DNA from 4 places in the Streptomyces sp. NPDC045470 genome. Region 1 is predicted to be linked to each of the others. Evidence: riboswitches for the same ligand, from Rfam matches in the RefSeq annotation. Region 1 holds a riboswitch; each other region holds the start of a gene.

Evidence for each region. Region 1 has a riboswitch for cobalamin ahead of AB0A97_RS37705 (ABC transporter substrate-binding protein). Riboswitches for the same ligand answer to the same signal wherever they lie in the genome.
Region 2: another riboswitch for cobalamin. It lies ahead of AB0A97_RS09465 (ribonucleoside-diphosphate reductase subunit alpha); the one in region 1 lies ahead of AB0A97_RS37705 (ABC transporter substrate-binding protein).
Region 3: another riboswitch for cobalamin. It lies ahead of AB0A97_RS00315 (cobalamin biosynthesis protein); the one in region 1 lies ahead of AB0A97_RS37705 (ABC transporter substrate-binding protein).
Region 4: another riboswitch for cobalamin. It lies ahead of metE (5-methyltetrahydropteroyltriglutamate--homocysteine S-methyltransferase); the one in region 1 lies ahead of AB0A97_RS37705 (ABC transporter substrate-binding protein).

What each region holds. Positions count from the first base shown of each region.
Region 1 covers NZ_JBEZAN010000026.1:32,235-37,349, forward strand. Annotated here, with positions in the region: gene AB0A97_RS37695 (MFS transporter) at 1-181, shown strand, start outside; gene AB0A97_RS37700 (class I SAM-dependent methyltransferase) at 150-899, shown strand; cobalamin riboswitch at 989-1,179, shown strand; gene AB0A97_RS37705 (ABC transporter substrate-binding protein) at 1,209-2,258, shown strand; gene AB0A97_RS37710 (iron ABC transporter permease) at 2,255-3,355, shown strand; gene AB0A97_RS37715 (ABC transporter ATP-binding protein) at 3,352-4,170, shown strand; gene AB0A97_RS37720 (ferric reductase-like transmembrane domain-containing protein) at 4,251-5,115, opposite strand, start outside.
Region 2 covers NZ_JBEZAN010000002.1:703,859-708,973, reverse strand. Annotated here, with positions in the region: gene AB0A97_RS09465 (ribonucleoside-diphosphate reductase subunit alpha) at 1-1,971, opposite strand, end outside; cobalamin riboswitch at 2,128-2,269, opposite strand; gene AB0A97_RS09460 (hypothetical protein) at 2,611-3,960, shown strand; gene AB0A97_RS09455 (hypothetical protein) at 4,084-5,115, shown strand, end outside.
Region 3 covers NZ_JBEZAN010000001.1:61,316-66,430, forward strand. Annotated here, with positions in the region: gene AB0A97_RS00300 (lysozyme) at 1-20, shown strand, start outside; gene AB0A97_RS00305 (inorganic phosphate transporter) at 323-1,651, shown strand; gene AB0A97_RS00310 (hypothetical protein) at 1,689-1,934, shown strand; cobalamin riboswitch at 2,102-2,252, shown strand; gene AB0A97_RS00315 (cobalamin biosynthesis protein) at 2,383-3,390, shown strand; gene AB0A97_RS00320 (cobyric acid synthase) at 3,422-5,041, shown strand; gene AB0A97_RS00325 (putative cobaltochelatase) at 5,041-5,115, shown strand, end outside.
Region 4 covers NZ_JBEZAN010000022.1:105,721-110,835, forward strand. Annotated here, with positions in the region: gene AB0A97_RS36255 (hypothetical protein) at 1-549, opposite strand, end outside; gene metE (5-methyltetrahydropteroyltriglutamate--homocysteine S-methyltransferase) at 679-2,997, opposite strand; cobalamin riboswitch at 3,182-3,341, opposite strand; gene AB0A97_RS36265 (cupin domain-containing protein) at 3,769-4,191, shown strand; gene AB0A97_RS36270 (SDR family oxidoreductase) at 4,238-4,987, shown strand.

The DNA.
Region 1 (5,115 bases):
GTTCTGGCTGTTCGCCGCGGCCCAGTGCGTCCTGCTGCCGCCGCTCCTGCTCGCCCTGCGGCGCGGGCGCGGCACCGCTCCCGCCGACCTCACCCCCACCACCCCCCGCACGGACCTCACCGACCTCACGGAAGGAACACCGGTACCCGATGACGCACACGGGCGGATTCCAGGACGATGACTTCTGGACCGAGTTCTACGACTTCCTGTTCTCCGACGGGCGCCACGCCCAGGCCGAGGAGCTGCTCGACACCTCTCCCCTGCTGGCCTTCCCGGCCGGGGCCCGGGTGCTGGACCTGTGCTGCGGCCCGGGGGTGTTCACCGTTCCGCTCGCGCGCCGGGGATTCGGTGTGACGGGTGTGGACCGCAGCCCGGCGATGCTGGACCGCGCCCGGAAGCGGGCCGCCGACGCCGGAGTCTCCGCCCGGTACGTCCAGTCCGACATGCGGGAGTTCACCGAGCCCGGGGCCTTCGACGTGGTTCTCAACATGTTCACGTCCTTCGGCTATTTCGAGGACCCCGCCGACAACGCCCGTGTGCTGCGCACGATGCACGACTGCCTGGCGCCCGGCGGGACCCTGCTTCTGGACATGGCCGGAAAGGAACTGCTGGCCCGAAAGGTCACACCGCCGAAGGTGGTGCAGCGCGGTGACGACCTGCTGGTGCAGACCGACACGGTGCTGGACGACTGGGCACGGTTGCGCAGCGACTGGGTGCTCGTGCGGGGCGACCGGGTGACGCGTACGAGCCTGGTCTGGTTCGTCTACAGCGCCGTGGAGTTGCGGCGGATGGCCGGGGAGGCGGGCTTCCAGGAGGTCGAGGTCTTCGGTGGCTTCGACGGCCGCCCGTACGACCAGGACGCCGAACGGCTGGTGCTCCGGGCGGTCCGCGCGGCGTGACCGGGGCGCCGGGCCGCACGGCCGGCCCGGCGCCCGCACACCGTAGACGGCGCGCGGAACCGTACGCGCGCCCTTTGCCCCCGGTCCGACCGACCGTAATATCACCTGGTCATCACCGCGACGGGAGACAGGAAGCCGGTGCGATTCCGGCGCGGTCCCGCCACTGTGACCGGGGAGTGACCCTTCATCAGGCAGATCGGGCCACCGCGCGCGGCGCGGGAAGGCCGGGGGGGGCGTCGATCCGGGAGTCAGGACACTGGCCTGTCGCGGGCCCGTTCCGAGGAGCGCGGACTCCGCAGGAGGCTCTACGTGTACGACGGCACGACCCGTCCCCCCTTTTCTTCCCCCGCCGCCCGGCGGCGCCGGTTCCGGCGCGTCGCGGCACCTGCGGTGGCCCTGGCCCTGTCCGCCGTCCTGCTGGGCGGCTGCGGCACGGCGCGGGACACCGCGGGTGACGCGGAGCCCGCGGCCACCGCGGCGAAAGGTTTCCCGGTCACCATCGACAACTGCGGCATCCGTACCACCTACCGGAAGCCGCCCTCCCGGGTCCTCACCATCCACCAGCACCCCGCCGAACTGATGCTGGCGCTGGGACTCGAGGACCGCATGATCGGCACCGCCTTCCCCGACTCGGCCGTCCTGCCGGAGCTGCGCAAGGACTACGAGGCGCTGCCGAAACTGGCGAAGAAGGAGCCGTCCTTCGAGACCGTTCTGGAAGCCGATCCGGACCTCGTCTACGGCGGGTACGCCAGCGCCTTCGCCGAGAACGAGGGCCGCTCGCGCAAGGCGTTCGCCGACGCCGGGATCAACACCTACCTCAACCGCGAGTACTGCGGGAAGAAGCAGGTGTCCATGCAGGACGCGTACGACGAGGTCCGCACCGTCGGCAGCATCTTCGGCATCCGGGAACGGGCCGACAAGCTGGCCGCCGACCTCAAGGCGCGGGTGGACCGGGCCACCGGGGCGGTCAAGGGCGCCCCCGCCGTACCGGTCTTCGTGTACGACAGCGGCGACAAGGCGGCCTTCACCGCCGGCGGCAAGAGCCTCGGCACCGAGATCATCCAGCTCGCGGGCGGCCGGAACGTGTTCGCGGACCTGGACAAGGTCTTCGGGGACGCGTCCTGGGAGCAGGTAGTCGACCGGAAGCCCGAGGTCATCGCGATCTACGACTACGCGGGGGCCGGGAGCGTCGAGCAGAAGAAGAAGTTCCTGCTGTCGCAGCCCGCGCTGGCCGACGTGCCCGCGGTCAAGAACAAGCGGTTCGTCGTCCTGCCGCTGACCGCGACCCTGGTGGGGGTGCGGCCGCCGTACGCGGTGGAGGAGCTGGCCCGCGCCCTGCACCCCGAGCGGTTCCGGTGACCGCCGCCGCCGGGACGGCGGTCGTCCGCGAGCACCGGCACGAGACGCCGCCGCGCCGCCGGTCCTTCGCCGTCACCCTCGTCGTTCTCGGGGTGTTGCTGCTGGTCTCCGCCACGGCGGGGATGGCGATCGGGTCGGTGCACGTGCCGCCCGGCGAGGTGTGGGGCATCGTGACCCACGCGCTGGGCGCCGACCTGCCGGACCCGGGGTGGTCCCGGGCGCGCGAGACCATCGTGCTGGACGTACGGGCTCCGCGGGTGGCGCTCGGCGCGGTGACGGGCGCGGGACTCGCGGTGATCGGTACGGCCATGCAGGCACTGGTCCGCAACCCGCTGGCGGAGCCGTATCTGCTGGGTGTCTCCTCGGGGGCGTCCCTGGGCGCCGTCATGGTGATCGTCTTCGGGGTGAGCCTGTTCGGTCCGGTGTCGCTGTCGGCCGCCGCCTTCGCCGGCGCGCTGCTGACCCTGCTGCTCGTCTACACGACGGCGCGTACCGGCGGGCGCATCACCTCGGTACGGCTGGTGCTGTCGGGAGTGGCGATGGCGGCGGTCCTCACGGCGGTGATGGACATCCTGCTGCTGACCTCCGACCGGGGCAACGAGGCCCGGGCGGTCCTCGCCTGGACCCTCGGGGGCCTCGGCGGGGTGCAGTGGGGCACGTTGTGGCTGCCGGGCCTGGCGCTGCTGCTGGGCATCGCCGTCCTGCTCGTCCAGGCACGGTCGCTGAACCTGCTGCTGGCGGGCGAGGAGGCCGCCACCACGATGGGGCTGGACGTGGCCCGGTTCCGGGCCCGGATGTTCGTCCTGCTCTCGCTCGTCACCGGCGTCCTGGTGGCCGCGGCCGGACCGATCGGCTTCGTGGGCCTGATGCTGCCGCACGTGGTGCGCCTGTTCGTGGGCGGTGACCACCGCCGGGTGCTGCCCGCCGCCGCACTGGCCGGCGCGGTGTTCCTGATCTGGGCCGACATCGCGGCGCGTACCGTCGCCGCGCCCATGGAGATCCCCGTCGGTGTGCTGACCGCACTGTGCGGCGGACCGTTCTTCCTGTGGCTGATGCGCCGGGACGCCCGCCGTACCGTGCACCGAGGAGTGGCATGAGCGCGACCGAACTGACCGTCGACGGCCTCACGCTCACCGCCGGGGCACACCGTCTGGTGCGCGACGTGTCCCTGGCCGCCCGGCCCGGCGAGGTGGTCGGCCTGGTCGGGCCCAACGGCAGCGGCAAGTCCAGCCTGCTGCGCGCCGTCTACCGGGTGCTGCGGCCCGACGCGGGGCAGGTCCGGGTGGACGGCACGGACGCCTGGTCGCTGCCGGTGCGGCGGCTGGCCCGCACGGTGGCCGCCGTGGTGCAGGAGTCGGCCGCCGACTTCGACCTGACCGTGCGCGAGGTCGTCGCGATGGGCCGCACACCGCACAAGCGGCTGCTGGACGGAGACAGCGCCGAGGACGCCTCACTGGTGGCGTGGGCTCTGGAGTCGGTGGACGCGGCCGGGCTGACGGACCGGTCCTTCGACCGGCTCTCCGGCGGCGAGCGCCAGCGGGTGCTCATCGCCCGTGCCCTGGCCCAGCGGCCCTCCCTGCTGGTCCTCGACGAGCCGACCAACCACCTGGACGTACGGCATCAGTTGACGGTGCTCGGCATCCTGCGCGGGCTGCCCGCCACGGCCCTGGTGGCACTGCACGATCTCAACCTCGCCGCGTACTACTGCGATCGCCTGTACGTCCTGTGCGAGGGGCAGGTCACGGCATCAGGGCCACCCGCCGAGGTGCTGACCGAGGAGCTGCTGGCCGAGGTTTACGGCGTGACGGCCGAGGTCACCGTCAGTCCGCGTACGGGTGCGCCGCAGGTGTCGTTCCTGCCCGGGGAACGCGACCGGCCGGCCGTGGCGGTGCCGGGGCCCTCCGGTTCCTGAGTGGCCGGGGCGGTGCCGGGGCAGTCGGATCGGGCGGTCGCGGGTCACTCGGGTTCCTGAGCGGCCGGGGTGGTCGCGGGTCACTCCGGTTCCTGGCCGGCCGGGGCGGTCGCGGGCGGCTCGTCCGGCCGGGGCCGCCCGCCGTCGTGTCCGGAGAGGACCACGGCCAGCAGCCCGACGATCACGGCGGCGGCAGCGGCCCGGCCCGCGGCCCGGGCCGTCCAGCGCAGCGGCGCGGCCTCCGCCTGCCGACCGGGCGCCCCCAGGCGCTCGGCCCGCCGCGCGGGACGCAGCAGCCGGAGCAGGAGCAGCACCGAGACGGGCAGTTGGAGCAGCCACAGGACGGTACGCGGCCACTCGTCGTACCAGACGTTGGTGCCGTACAGCAGCGTGTGCCAGACGCTCAGCACGTACACGACGATCACGAAGCGGTGCAGTCGGCGCCAGGCGTTCGCGCCGATGCGGTGCCGGACGTAGAAGAGCAGCCCCAGCGGGACGGCGAGATACAGGGCGCCCTGGCCGATGGGGATGGCCAGCTTGCCGGTCCCCGAGTCGTACCAGCCCGGCACGAACGTGTCGGCGAACGCCGACCACAGGCGCGCCACCCAGGCCGTCCCGCCCGCGTCGCGCACCAGTTCTGCACCGAACATCAGGGCGTGCGCGAGCATCAGCGCCATCGTCGTCAGGCTCGTGGTGCGGTGCCAGCGCTCCAGCACGGCCCGGGAAACCGGCAGCCTGCCGGGCCGGGGGCCGGACAGCAGCAACCCTAGGATGACCGTTCCCCACGACCAGAGCAGCCCCGACCAGCCGAACGCCTGGCTGAGCAGATACATCCAGTAGGTGCCGGGGTCGTTCATGAAGGGCATGACCGCGACCGTCGCGGACGCGCCGGACCGCATCCGCAGGTACAGGAAGACGAACACGGCGACGGTGACCACCACCGCG
Region 2 (5,115 bases), on a different contig from region 1:
CGACAGCGTCTCGCGCTTGAACAGGTTCGAGACCTGCGGCTCGATGCACTCGTACACGCCCGCGATGGAGGCGATGGTGGCGGTCGGCGCGATGGCCAGCAGCAGCGAGTTGCGCATACCGGTCTTCGCGATACGGGCGCGCAGCGCCGCCCACCGGTCCGCCCAGCGCGGCTCGGCGTTCGGGTAGTGGTCCGGGTGCAGGACGCCCCGGGCCGTACGCGTCGCGGACCAGGCCGGGTGCGGGCCGTGCCGCTCGGCGAGGCCGGCGGACGCCTCGTACGCCGCGAGCATGATCCGCTCGGAGATACGGGTGGACAGCTCGCGCGCCTCGGGCGAGTCGAAGCCCAGCCGCAGCCGGAAGAAGACGTCCTGGAGGCCCATCAGGCCCAGGCCCACCGGGCGCCAGCGGGAGTTGGAGGTGCCGGCCTGCTCGGTCGGGTAGAAGTTGATGTCCACCACGCGGTCGAGGAAGGTCACCGCGGTGCGGACCGTGGCGTCCAGCCGCTCCCAGTCCATCTCGCCGTTGTCACCCAGGTGGGCGGCGAGGTTGACCGAGCCGAGGTTGCAGACGGCGGTCTCGCCGTCGTCGGTGACCTCCAGGATCTCGGTGCACAGGTTCGAGGAGTGCACGACCTTGCCGGGCTCGGCGGTCTGGTTCGCGGTGCGGTTGGCGGCGTCCTTGAAGGTCATCCAGCCGTTGCCGGTCTGCGCGAGGGTGCGCATCATCCGCGAGTACAGGACCCGGGCCGGGACCTGCTTGACGGCGCGGCCCTCGGCCTCCGCCTTGCGGTACGCGGCGTCGAACTCGTCGCCGTACAGATCCACCAGCTCGGGCGCGTCGCTGGGGGAGAACAGCGACCAGTCGGCGTCCGCCTCGACGCGGCGCATGAACTCGTCGGGGATCCAGTGCGCGATGTTCAGGTTGTGGGTGCGCCGGGCCTCCTCGCCCGTGTTGTCGCGCAGCTCCAGGAACTCCTCCAGGTCCGCGTGCCAGGTCTCCAGGTAGACGCAGGCGGCGCCCTTGCGCCGGCCGCCCTGGTTCACGGCCGCGACCGAGGCGTCCAGGGTGCGCAGGAACGGCACGATGCCGTTGGAGTGGCCGTTGGTGCCGCGGATCAGCGAGCCGCGGGCGCGGACCCGGGAGTACGACAGGCCGATGCCGCCGGCGTGCTTCGACAGCCGGGCCACCTGGTGGTAGCGGTCGTAGATCGAGTCCAGCTCGTCCAGCGGGGAGTCCAGCAGGTAGCAGGAGGACATCTGCGGGTGCCGGGTACCGGAGTTGAACAGGGTGGGCGAGGAGGGCAGGTACGACAGCGTGCTGGTCAGCCGGTACAGCTCGGCGACGTCGGCGAGTGCCCGCTCGCTGTGGTCCTCGGCCAGGCCGCAGGCCACCCGCAGCAGGAAGTGCTGCGGGGTCTCGATCACCTGGCGGGAGATCGGGTGGCGCAGCAGGTAGCGGGAGTGCAGGGTACGCAGGCCGAAGTAGCCGAACCGGTCGTCGGCGCCGTCCGTCAGCGCGCGCTCCACCAGCTCGTCCAGGCGGTCCGCGTGGGTCCGTACGAACTCCGCCGTGCTGTCGGCGATCAGGCCCTCGCGGTGGCCGACGGCGACGGAGGCGGAGAAGGCGACCGCCCCCTCCGCGGCCGCCTCCTCCGCGATGGCGCGGGTCAGCAGGCGGGCGGCCAGCTTGGAGTACTGCGGCTCGTCGCCGATCAGGCCGGCCGCGGCCTCCATGGCCAGCGAGCGCAGCTCGGCCTCGTCGGAACCGGGGTGGCGGCCGCGCAGCGCGGCGGCGGCGATCTTGCCCGGGTCGGTGGCGGGCAGGTCGACGGTGAGGTCGGTCAGCGTGTGCAGCAGGGCGGCGCCGGGGCCGTCCGTGGCCTGGCCGCCGTGGCCCTGCCGGGGCTGCGTGTCCTTCGCGGGCTGCACGACCTGCTCGGCTGCTGCGGGCTCCGTTGGCGCGATGGTCACGTGCTGCTCTCCCTCACTCGGCGGGGGCCTGGGGAGGGCACGGGGCGCGTACGGGCGTGCGGCACCCCCGGTACGGCAAGGGGCGCGCGGGCACACCGCGCAGCGTCCACCGGTCCAACCCGCGAGACCCGGACGTATCGACGTCCGCGCCGGTCCTGGCGCGGGCGTACTGTGGGCAGGTCTTCGGACTCACGGGTGCGGATTGACGCACTTCGTACACCGTTGCGGGACAGTTCCGGATTCGCACCGGATTCCCCTGCGACGACAGCGAGCACGAGCATACATCTTGTGCTGCCTCGTGCACCCACCCCCATATCTTGTGTCGCGTTGGCGCGGGGATGTCCGGAGCCGTGGTATTCGACGGCCGTTCCGGGGCGGTTTCCCGGGGTTTTCCGGGGCCTCCGAGAGGGTGCCACGCGGTGGCTCCGGGGCTGTTCCCGGGGGCCGGGGCCGTTCGCCGGGCCATCCGCCCGGCCGTTCGCCGGGCCGTCCGCCGCGGCCTGGACGGGGGCTGATGCAGGGGGCGTATTGGTGGCGCGGAATGCCCCTGACGCGTTGACCGGGGCTCCTGGAGCGTATTGGCTCCTTGTCTGCTCCGTCGGTCGGCGGGGCGGGTGGGGGCCTTGTGCGAGGGGGAACATGCGAGGAACCGGTGCGGCGCGCGGCGCCGTGCGCGTCGTGGGGCTGATGGCGGGGGCGTGCGTCGTGGCAGGGGTGCTGACGGCGTCACCGGCAGCCGCCGCGGGGCGGGCGGCTCCGGCCACCGAGCGGGTCGGTGTTGCCATGGACGGGACGCAGGGAAACGGTTTTTCGGGCGATCCGGAGCTCAGCGCGAACGGGCGGTTCGTGGCATTCACCTCGGAAGCCACCGATCTGGGGCCCACGGACACCAACGGCCAGCAGGACGTCTACGTCAAGGATTTACGGACGGGAAAGGTCGACCTGGTCAGCGTCGCCGGTGACGGCACGCCCGGTGACGCCCTCTCCGGATCGCCCGGGATCAGCGCCGACGGACGGTATGTGGCCTTCTACTCCGGCGCGGCGAACCTGGTCCCCGGCGACACCAACGGCGAGGGCGACGTCTTCGTCCACGACCGCCGCACCGTGCGCACCGTGAGTCCCACCGCGGGCGCCGGGAGGTCCCCGTACGGATACGGGGTGCAGAACTTCGCCCTCAGCGGCGACGGCCACCGCCTCGCCTTCGGCTCCTACCGCCCGGACCTGGTGCCCGGCGACACCAACGAGCGCCTGGACATCTTCGTCCACGATGTGCAGAAGGGAACGACGCGACGGGTCAGCGTGGCGAGCGACGGCACCCAGGCGAACGCCCCGTCCGCCTTCCCGTCGATCAGCGCCGGCGGCCGCCGGATCGCGTTCACCTCGAAGGCGACCAACCTCACCCCCGCCGGCCCCGGCTTCCGCCGCCCGCCGCCGCAGGACCCCCTGTACGTCCACGACATCGCCACCGGGCGCACCCGTGCGGCGAGCCTGAGCACCACGGGCGCCGTGGTCGGCGTGTCGCCGTCCCCCCGGCTCAGCCCCGACGGCCGGTACGCGGTCTTCTCCGCCCTGGCCGCGGACGTGGTGCCGGACGACACCAACGGCACGTACGACCTCTTCGCCCGCGACCTGGAGCGCGGCACCACCCGGCTGCTGTCCCGCGCGTACGACGGCGCCCAGGGCAATGGCTGGTCCTCCGCCGGGCGGCTCAGCGCCGACAACCGGCGGATCTTCTTCACCTCCGCGGCCACCAACCTGGTGCCCGGCGACACCAACGGCCAGGTGGACGGCTTCGTCCGCGACCTGCGCACCGGGCACGTCGAGCGGATCAACGTCGGTGCGGACGGCGGCCAGTCGGCGTCCTGGACGAACACCGCGGCACCCGACGCCACCGGACGGCTGGCGGCCTTCGACTCGCGCGACGAGGGGCTGGTGCCCGGGGACACGAACGGGACGGGCGACGTGTTCGTCCGGCGGCTGGAGCACTGACGCACTGACGCATGTACCGACCGACGCACCGACGCCGGGGCGCCCGGCCGGAACGGGCGTACGGCGCAGCGGCGCATCGGCACCACCCGGACACCGGCGCACCGACCAGGAGGGGAACCGAACATGAGGACCACCCGCACCACCGCCCGGAGACTCGCCGCCGTGACGGGCGTGTGCGCGCTCGCCGCGCTGCTGCCCGCGACCACGGCCGGCGCCCGTACCGCGCCGCCGTCCGACACGGAGCGGGCCAGCGTCACCGCCGAGGGGGCGCAGGCCAACGGCGGCTCGTCCGGCTCGGCGATCAGTGCCGACGGCCGGTACGTCGCCTTCGACTCCGACGCGAGCGACCTGGTGCCCGGTGACACCAACGGGCAGTCGGACGTGTTCGTGAAGGACCTGCGGACGGGCACCGTCCAGCGCGTCAACGTGGCGAGCGACGGCACCCAGGCCGGCTCCTGGTCGTCCACCCCCTCCCTCAGCGCCGACGGGCGATACGTCGCCTTCGCCTCCGACGCGGCCGACCTCGTGCCGGGCGACACCAACGCCGACACCGACATCTTCGTCCACGACCGCAGGACCGGACGGACCGAGAGCGTCACCCTCGACGGGCGGCCCCCGCAGGGCAAGCAGGGTGCCCAGGCGCCGGTGATCAGCGCCAACGGCCGGTACGTGGCGTTCGCCTCCAGCCGCGAGGACCTGGTGCCCGGCGACACCAACGGCGCCCAGGACATCTTCGTACGCGACCGCAGGACCGGCAGCGTGACGCGGGTCAGCGTCTCCGTCACCGGCGGCGAGCAGGCCACCGGCCCCTCCGCCAACCCGGTGATCAGCTACGACGGCCGCAAGGTCGGCTTCATCTCCAAGGCGGCCAATCTCCCCCCGAAGTCCACCCGGGCCGCTCGCCCGGAGGCCGACCCGCGCCGACCGCACAGCTACCCGTTCTTCCTGCACGACCTGGACACCGGCCGCACGAGCGTGGCGAGCCTCAGCTCGGCCGGCGAGACGGTGGGCGCCTGGAACGCCTCGCTCAGCCCCGACGGCCGCCACGCGGTCTTCTCCAGCCAGTACGGTGAGGTGGTGCCCGGCCATCCGACGGGCCGCCCGGACCTGTTCGTCCGCGACCTCGTCAAAGGCACGACGGAGCAGATGAGCCTC
Region 3 (5,115 bases), on a different contig from region 1:
GGCGCTTCGCCCGGGGCTGACACGCCGCCCCGCCCGGCACCCCGACACGCCCGGCGCCCCCGCACGCCAGGCACCCGACACGCCCGGCGCTCCCGCACACCCGGCACCCCGACACGCCCGGCCCCCGGCGCACCCGGCCCCGGTACGCCTGCGGCGCACGAGGCGTCCGTGCTGGTACGCATGGGCCCCGGGAGACGGTACGGACGCCTCCGCACCACCCCTGCGGGGGCGTCACTGTGGCGCCCGCCCCAGTTCACCTTCCGTTCACCCGTCGTCCGTACGGTCCGAGCGTCACTGCCCAACGAACTGATTGCCTGGGTGAATGGAACACATCACGCTTCTCATCGGGATCGTGATCGTCACGGCCTTGGTGTTCGACTTTACGAACGGCTTCCACGACACGGCCAACGCCATGGCCACCACCATTTCCACCGGGGCACTCAAGCCCAAGATCGCGGTGGCGATGTCGGCGGTCCTCAACCTGGTCGGCGCGTTCCTGTCGGTGGAGGTCGCCAAGACCATCTCCGGCGGGATCATCGACGAGACCGCCGGCATCAGACCAGAAGTGATCTTCGCCGGGCTGGTCGGTGCCATCGTCTGGAACCTGGTCACCTGGCTGGCCGGGCTCCCCTCCAGCTCCTCGCACGCCCTCTTCGGCGGTCTGATCGGCGCGACCCTGGTGGCCGTCGGCCCGAGCGGCGTGCACGGCGGCGCCGTGGTCATGAAGGTCCTCATCCCGGCCGTCGCCGCTCCCGTCGTGGCCGGACTGGCCGCGACGGCCGCGACCCGGCTGACCTACCGGCTCGCCCGCAACCGCGCCGAGGAGGACACCGCCAAGGGCTACCGCGCCGGACAGATCGCCTCGGCCGCCCTGGTCTCCCTCGCGCACGGCACCAACGACGCCCAGAAGACGATGGGCGTGATCACCCTCGCGCTGATCACCGGCGGTGTGGTCGCCCCGCACGCCGACCCGCCGCTGTGGGTCATCGCCTCGGCCGGCCTGGCCATCGCGCTCGGCACGTACCTGGGCGGCTGGCGGATCATCCGCACGATGGGCAAGGGCATCACCGACATCCAGCCGCCGCAGGGCTTCGCCGCCCAGACCGGCGCCGCGGCCACCATCCTGGCCTCCTCCCACCTCGGTTTCGCGCTCTCCACCACCCAGGTCTGCTCGGGTTCGGTCATGGGCTCCGGCCTGGGCCGCAAGGGCGGCGTGGTGCACTGGTCCACGGCGGGCCGGATGGCCGCCGCCTGGGGTCTGACGCTGCCGGCCGCCGGTCTGGTCGCGGCGGGCGCCGCGCTCCTGGCGGACCAGGGCGACTGGGGCATCGCGACCGTCGCCGTGCTGGCTCTCGCCGTCTGCGGCGCGATCTGGATGGCCTCCCGGCGCAAGCCGGTGGACCACACCAACGTCAACGAGGGCCCGGCCGCCGAGCCCGCCGGTGTCGTCACCGCCGCCCTGCAGACCGTCTCGCCGCCGCCCGCGGGCCCGGTCGCGGCGGGCGCGGCCGCCATCCCGGCCCCCGCGGTGGCCGCGGCCCGGATCGCGGACCCGGTCGGTGCCGCCCCGGTGATCGCCGCCCCGGTGGCCGCCCACCCGCACGAGCAGCGCGCCCGGCGCCGCGCCAAGGCCGGTTCGGCCGCCGGCTGACCCGGCCGCACGGCTCCCACGGAGGAACGAGAACGCAATGAGCATCGACTGGGCAGCTCTCGGCCAGGTCTTCGGCGTCACGCTGTTCGTGACGGTCGGGATCGTGGGCCTGTTCACCCTCGGCATCGTCGGCACGTCCCGCAAGCCGCAGCAGGAGGGGACGCCGGTGACCGCCGACGGGCCCGCCGCTTCCGGCGGGGCGGCGCGGGCCGGGGCGTACGCCTGCTTCGCGCTGTGCGCGGCGGCCGTGGCGTACGGGATCTACCTGATCGTGGCCGCCTGAGCCACGGCACGGCACCCCGGGCGTCCGGTGGCCGCGGCATCCCCGCCGCGGCCACCGGACGCCTGTGTCCTGGGACACAGGCACTGCCGCCGCCCCGCACCGCAGGTCAAGCGTGAGTTGACGGGCTTGGCGGAGCGTGGTGGACTGCCGGAGCCAATCGGCGACAGATGAGGAAGTCCGGTGAGAATCCGGCGCGGTCCCGCCACTGTCACCGGGGAGCGCCCCTCCACCAAGGGCCACGGTCCGCGTCCCGCGACGCAGGTTCCCGTACGGACTGGAAGGCCGGGGGAAGCGCCGATCCGGGGAGCCAGGAGACTCTCGTCGCCGTACCCGTCGAGCCAGGGCGCGGACCCTGAGTGAGGACCTACCGCCATGCCCGGCCGCAGTGCGCAATCTGCTGGACGTACCCCCACGCCATCCCTCCGAGGCGCGACGGCGGTCTGATCCGATGCGTGCCGAACACGCCGGCTACGCGTGCGGCGCGGCCCTGGGTTTCCTCGGCGACCTGGTCGTGGGCGACCCCCGGCGCGGTCATCCCGTGGCCGCCTTCGGGCGGGCCGCGGCCGCAGTGGAACGCCGTCTGTGGCGCGACCACCGCGGGACCGGCGCCCTGCACACCGCGCTGCTCGCGGGCGGCACCGCCGCCGGTGCCGCGCTGCTCGACCGCGCCGTACGCCGCTCCCCCGCCGCCTTCCCCGCATCCGTCGCACTGACCGCCGCCGCCACCTGGGCCGTCCTGGGCGGCACCTCGCTGGGCCGCGAGGCGCGGGCCGTCGGCGGTGCGCTCGCGGCGGGCGACCTGGACGTGGCGCGCGAGCGGCTGCCGCACCTGTGCGGGCGCGACCCGCAGGCCCTGGACGGGCAGCAGATGGCGCGCGCGGTGGTCGAATCCGTCGCCGAGAACACCTCGGACGCGGTGGTCGGCGCCCTGGTCTGGGGCGCGGCCGCCGGTGTGCCGGGACTGCTGGCCTTCCGGGCCGTGAACACGCTGGACGCGATGGTGGGGCACAAGTCGCCACGCCACCGCCGCTTCGGGTGGGCCTCGGCCCGGCTCGACGACGTGGCCGGTTACCCCGGCTCCCGGCTGACCGCCGCGCTGGCGGTGCTGGCGGGCCCGGACCGGCGGGGCGCGTGGCGCGCCTGGCGCCAGGACGGCCCGTCCCACCCGAGCCCCAACGCGGGCCCGGTGGAGGCGGCGTTCGCCGGGGCGCTGGGGGTGCGGCTGGGCGGCACCCTGGCGTACGGCGGCCGGGTCGAGCACCGGCCGGTGCTCAACGGCGACGCGGGCCGGCCGGTCGCGGTGCCGGACATCGAGCGGGCCGTGGCCCTGTCGCGCCGGGTGAGCGCGCTGGCCCTGGCGGCCACGGTCGCGGGCCGGCTGGCGGCGGGGGCTGTACGGCGAACCCGTACAGCCGGAGCGGTACGACGATCCCGTACAGCCAGGAGGGCCAAGTGAGCAGCGGAGTGCGGACGGCGAGGAGTGCCACGTGAACGGACCGGGTCAAGCACCGCTCGGCGGCGGGCTGCTGGTGGCGGGCACCACGTCCGACGCGGGCAAGAGTGTGGTGACGGCGGGCATCTGCCGCTGGCTGGCCCGCAAGGGAATCAAGGTGGCGCCCTTCAAGGCGCAGAACATGTCGCTGAACTCGTTCGTGACGCGCGAGGGCGCGGAGATCGGGCGGGCGCAGGCCATGCAGGCCGCCGCGGCGCGCGTCGAGCCGAGCGCCCTGATGAATCCGGTGCTGCTGAAGCCGGGCAGTGACCGCAGCAGCCAGGTCGTGCTGATGGGCAAGCCGGTGGGCGAGCTGAGCGCGCGCGGCTACCACGCGGGCCGTCAGGAGCAGTTGCTCGGTACGGTCACGGACTGCCTCCAGGAGCTGCGGCGTACGCACGACGCGGTGATCTGCGAGGGCGCGGGCAGCCCGGCCGAGATCAACCTGCGGCGTTCCGACATCGTGAACATGGGCATCGCGCGCGCCGCCCGTATCCCGGCCGTGGTGGTCGGCGACATCGACCGGGGCGGGGTGTTCGCCTCCTTCTTCGGCACCACGGCGCTGCTGTCCCCGGAGGACCAGGCGCTGGTCGCGGGCTATCTCGTCAACAAGTTCCGGGGCGATGTGACGCTGCTGGAGCCGGGCCTGGACATGCTGAAGGAGCTGACCGGGCGGCCCGCCCTCGGGGTGCTGCCGTTCGCGCACGGACTCGGCATCGACGAGGAGGACGGCCTGCGCGTGTCGCTGCGCGGCGCGGTACGCGAGAGCGTCGTCGCGCCGCCGCACGGCGCCGACGTGCTGCGGGTCGCGGTGGCCGCCGTACCGCTGATGTCGAACTTCACGGACGTGGACGCGCTCGCCGCCGAACCGGGCGTCGTGGTGCGGTTCGTGGACCGTCCCGAAGAGCTGGCCGACGCCGATCTGGTGGTGCTGCCCGGCACCCGCGGCACCGTCCGAGCGCTCCAGTGGCTGCGCGAGCGCGGCATCGCGGACGCGGTGCGGCGGCGGGCCGCGGAAGGCCGCCCGGTGCTCGGCATCTGCGGCGGCTTCCAGATGCTGGGCGAACGGATCGAGGACGAGGTCGAGTCGAAGGCCGGCACGGTGGACGGGCTGGGCCTGCTGCCCGTACGCGTACGGTTCGCGGCGGACAAGACCCTGGCCCGGCCGTCCGGCGAGGCGCTGGGCGAGCCGGTCGAGGGGTACGAGATCCACCACGGCGTGGCCGAGGTCTTCGGCGGGCAGCCCTTCCTGGACGGCTGCCGGTCCGGCGCGGTCTGGGGCACCCACTGGCACGGCTCGCTGGAGAGCGACGGCTTCCGGCGGGCGTTCCTGCGGCGGGTGGCCGCCGACGCCGGCCGCGCGTTCGTCCCGGCGCCGGACACCAGCTTCGCCGCGCTGCGCGAGGAGCAGCTCGACCGGCTCGGCGACCTCATCGAGGAGCACGCGGACACGGAGGCGCTGCTGCGGCTCATCGAGGACGGCGTACCGGCGGGACTGCCGTTCGTACCACCGGGGGCGCCGCCGATACCGCCGCCACCCCGCACCCCGGCCGCACCCGGCGCGGCCTCTGCCGCGCCCGCACACCGCACGTCCCTCGAAGGGGGTACTCCTTAATGGCATCGGTCCCTTACCCGTTCACCGCGGTCGTCGGCATGTCCGACATGCGGCTGAGCCTGCTGCTCAACGCC
Region 4 (5,115 bases), on a different contig from region 1:
GGCGGCGCGCTCCCTCCGCCACGCCACCGCGTCGGCAGTCAGCGGCGCCTGGATGTTATAGACGTCGCCGACCCGCAGGTTGCCCGGTGTGCTGAATTCACCGTGGCAATTGATGACGGAGACGGCGACCTGGGAATTCGGCTGCCAGAACGTCCGGTAGTACGGCGCGTTCGCCGCATCCGGGATCTCCAGCAACGGGACGCCGCGCCGCTCCAACAGACGCCGCAGCTTCTCGAACCGCAGCCGGGGGGCGAAGCGTCCGTACCGGGTTCGCAGCACCTCGTCGACGGACTTGTGCTTCCGGTGGGCCAGTCTGTGCACCTGCAAGGTGAAATGGTGCCCCGACCAGAGGGCGTCGGTGGATTCGCGTTCCCAGAAGAACTCGGGCAGGCCGTAGGAGTAGCCCAGGCCGGTTTCCCCGAACCTGTTCTCGCCGAAGTCCGGCCCCAGGTTTTCGGCGACGCGCTCGGGAGAATCGGTGTGGCGCAGGCCGAGCACGGCGCCGGTGGTCACGACGTCCATGTAGAACGCCAGGGAATACGGGGTCAAGTGATGTTCCTCGATAAGTGCGGGGAGAGCAGTTTACGGCCCGCCGGCCGGCCGTTCCCGAGCCGGCCGGCGGGCTGCCCCCCCGGGTCACCCCCATGAACCGGTTCTAGCTGTGGAGTTCGAAGGTGATCACGACGTGGGCAGCTCCGCGCGCACCGTCCGCGCGGCCGCGACGAGGTTCTCCAGCGAAGCACGGGTCTCGGGCCAGCCCCGGGTCTTCAGACCGCAGTCGGGATTGACCCACAGCCGCTCGGCCGGGATGGCGCCGAGGCCCTTGCGCAGCAGGCTCGCCGCCTCCTCGGCGCTCGGCACGCGGGGCGAGTGGATGTCGTACACGCCCGGGCCGGCCTCCCGCGGATAGCCGTGTTCGGCCAGTTCACGGGCCACCTGCATGTGTGAGCGGGCCGCCTCCAGGCTGATCACGTCGGCATCCAGATCGTCGATGGCCTGCACGATGTCACCGAACTCGGCGTAGCACATGTGTGTATGGATCTGCGTCCGGTCCCGCACCCCGCCGGTGGTGAGGCGGAACGCCTCGGTGGCCCAGGCGAGGTAGGCGGGACGGCCGGCGGCGCGCAGCGGCAGCGTCTCGCGCAGCGCCGGCTCGTCGACCTGGATGACCGAGGTGCCGGCCGCCTCCAGGTCGCCGACCTCGTCACGCAGGGCCAGCGCCACCTGCCGGGCGGTGTCGCCGAGCGGCTGGTCGTCCCGGACGAACGACCAGGCGAGCATGGTGACCGGGCCGGTCAGCATCCCCTTGACCGGACGGTCGGTGAGCGACTGCGCGTACCGCGTCCACCGCACCGTCATCGGCTCGGGCCGCGAGATGTCGCCCGCGAGGACCGGCGGCCGGACGTACCGCGTGCCGTACGACTGGACCCAGCCGTGCTGTGTGGCGAGATACCCCGTCAGCCGCTCGGCGAAGTACTGCACCATGTCGTTGCGTTCGGGCTCGCCGTGCACGAGGACGTCGATGCCCGCCTCCTCCTGGAAGGCGAGCACCTCGCGGATCTCGTTCCCGATGCGTTCCTCGTACCCGGCCGTGTCCAGGCGTCCCGCCCGCAGGTCGGCGCGGGCGGCGCGCAGTTCGGCGGTCTGCGGGAAGGAGCCGATGGTGGTCGTCGGCAGCAGCGGCAGGCCGAGGTGGGCCCGCTGGGCGACGGTCCGTTCCCCGTACGGCGCCGAGCGGCGGCCGTCGGCGTCGGTGACGGCGGCGGTACGGGCCCGTACGGCGGGGTCGCGGGTGATCGCGGAACCGGCGCGGGACGCCAGGTCGGCGCGGTTGGCGGCCAGTTCGGCGGCGATCGTGTGGGTGCCCTGCGCGAGGCCGCGGGCGAGCGTGGCGACCTCGGCGGTCTTCTGCCGGGCGAACGCGAGCCAGCGCAGGACCTGCGGGTCGATGTCCCGCTCGGCGGTGGCGTCCAGCGGCACGTGCAGCAGCGAGCAGGAGGCGGCCACGTCGACCCGGTCGGCCAGACCCAGCAGCGTACCGAGCGTGGCCAGCGACTTCTCGTAGTCGTTGATCCAGATGTTGCGGCCGTTGACGACTCCGGCGACCAGCCGCTTGCCGGGCAGGCCGCCGGCGGCGGCGAGCGCGTCCAGGTTGCCCGCCGCGGCCTCGGTGAAGTCCAGCGCGAGACCGTCGACGGGCGCCTTGGCGAGTACCGGCAGGGCCTCGCCGAGCTGGTCGAAGTACGAGGCGACCAGCAGCTTCGGGCGGTCGGCGAGCGTACCGAGGACGCGGTAGGCGCGCTCGGCGGCGTTGAGGTCGGCCGGGGTGCGGTCCTGCACCAGGGCGGGCTCGTCCAACTGCGCCCACTCGGCGCCGGCCGCGCGCAGGTCCGCCAGTACCTCCGCGTAGACGGGCAGGAGCCGGTCGAGCAGGGTCAGCGGGTCGAAGTCGGCGGCCACACCGGGGGCCGGCTTGGACAGCAGGAGGTAGGTGACCGGGCCGACGAGGACCGGGCGCGGGGTGTGACCGAGCGCGAGTGCCTCCCGCACCTCGCCGACCTGCTTGGCGGAGTCGGTGGAGAAGACGGTGTCAGGCCCCAACTCGGGCACGAGATAGTGGTAGTTGGTGTCGAACCACTTGGTCATCTCCAGCGGCGCCACGTCCTGCGTCCCGCGCGCCATCGCGAAGTAGCCGTCCAGGGCGTCGGCCTCGACGGCGGCGCGGTGGCGTTCCGGGACAGCGCCGACCATGACGCTGGTGTCCAGCACATGGTCGTAGTACGAGAAGTCACCGGTCGGCACCTCGTGGATGCCGGCGTCGGCCAGCTGCTGCCAGTTGGAACGGCGCAGGTCCTTCGCGGTCTCCCGGAGGGCGTCCGCGGTGACGCGGCCCTTCCAGTACCCCTCGACGGCCTTCTTCAGTTCCCGGTGCTGTCCCTGGCGGGGGTAGCCGTACACGGTGGCCCGTGCTGCCGCGGCTGCGGGCTTCGCTGTCACGGAACTCTCCTTCGCGAGCGTGATCTTCTCCGAGCCCGGTGACGGGACGAGAACGCGAAGGAATGACGCACCGGACGGGCCACCCGGCGCCGAACGGCACCCATGCCCGCCTGCTGTGGTCGCCGACCCGCCCTCGAGGTCACCGGAAGGTCCGCGCACGTACGGACGCGCGCGGGCAACGGGCAGGTCTTCGGACTCGCGGGCACGCCTGCCGGACCATCGTCCGGCGGACACCTATTGGCCGTCGCTTCCCGGATCCGCGGCCCGGATCCAGTGCGTATGACGGCGGTCGTTCCCGCTCACCGCTGCGGGGCAGTCCCGGATTCCCACCGGGTTCCCTCTTACGACGCGCCTGCCTGGCGGGCAGGGCGAACCAGCTGCACCGGACAGCGTAGATCGGTCGCACCCGGTAGGGACACCCTTGTTCACATGGTGGTACGTGAGATGGGACACGGGGGGGAGGGGTGGGGGCGGGCGGGGGCGGAGCCGGGCGGGACGGCGGGGACGGGGACGGGCGGAGCCGGGTCGGACGGGCGGGGCCGAGGCTCCGTACGGCGTCCCGGATGTGTCCGGATCGGCGCTCACCGGGCATGCCGGGGGTCTGAACAATGGGACATCTCCCGGCCGGGCCGCTTACCGGCGGGCCGTTCGCCGAGGCCTGGTGCCGTACACCGGGGGGCCGGCACCGCACACCGGGGCGGCACCGCCATCGCTACCGATACCGGCACAGGCACCGGCGCCGGCATCGGCACCGCAGAAGGAGGACCCGCCATGCCCGGCACCCACGAACACCCGCCCTCGGAGGCATGGAAGTCCGCGCTCACCGTGCTGCAAGAGGTCGTCCCGCCCGCCATCCCGGAGGGCGCGCACGTGTCGACCGTCCAGATCGAGTACCCGCCCGGCGACCAGGGTGCCCCGCCGCACCGCCACCCAGGGCCGGCCTTCGGGTACGTGCTGGAGGGCGAGATGCGCTTCGAACTGGAAGGTGAGCCGGAGCGGATCGTCCGCGCCGGGGAAGCGTTCTGGGAGCCCGGCGGTGACGTCATCCACTACCAGGACGGCAACGCCCTCACCGACACGCGGCTGCGCTTCGTCGTCACCATGCTCTGCGTACCGGGGCAGCCCATGTCCGTCCTGGTCGACGACGAAGAACTCAAACAGCGCGCTCACCTGCGCGCACCCCGGGAGCCCTGACGCCTCTCCGCCCCAGCGGGCGCCAACAGCGCGAGGAGCAGACGAAGTGAAGATCGTGGTCATCGGAGGCACCGGCCTCATCGGCGGCAAAGTGGTCGGCAGACTCACCGAGCGCGGACACGAGGCCGTGCCCGCCGCGCCCAGTACGGGCGTCAACACCCTCACCGGCGAGGGCCTCGACACCGCGCTGGCCGGAGCCCAGGTGGTCGTGGACGTGGCCAACTCGCCCTCCTTCGAGGAGTCGGCGGTCCTGGAATTCTTTACCACCTCCACCCGCAACCTGCTGGCCGCCGAGGCCACGGCGGGCGTCACGCATCACCTGGCGCTGTCGATCGTCGGCATCGACGACCTGCCCGACAACGGCTACTTCCGGGCGAAGGTGGTCCAGGAGCGGCTGATCAAACAGGGCCCGATTCCCTACTCGATCCTCCGGGCGACACAGTTCTTCGAGTTCGTCAGAGGCATCGCCGACGCCGCCACCGACGGCGACACCGTGCGCGTACCACCCGTGCTCTTCCAGCCCCTGGCCGCCGAGGACGTCGCCGAGGCGGTGACCAAGGCCGCCGTGGAAATCCCGCAGAAAGCCACCACCGAAGTGGCCGGCCCCGAAGTCTTCCGCTTCGACGAACTCGTCGCCCGGGCCCTGCACGCCTGGCACGACCCGCGCACGGTCGCCCCCGACCCGCACGCCCGCTACTTCGGCTCCGAACTCACCGAACGCAGCCTCGTCCCCGACGAGGGCAGCGCCCGACTGGCCACCACCCGCTTCGAGGACTGGCTGCGTACGTCTTCCTGAACACGGCGAGGCAGGCATACACGTTGCTCGCGGTCCGAGGACGGGTTCGATCAGATCAAGCGACACACCGCGCGTGCCGCCAGGTCCGGTGGGTGGGGGCGCTCACACCCTTCACTGCGAGCATTTCT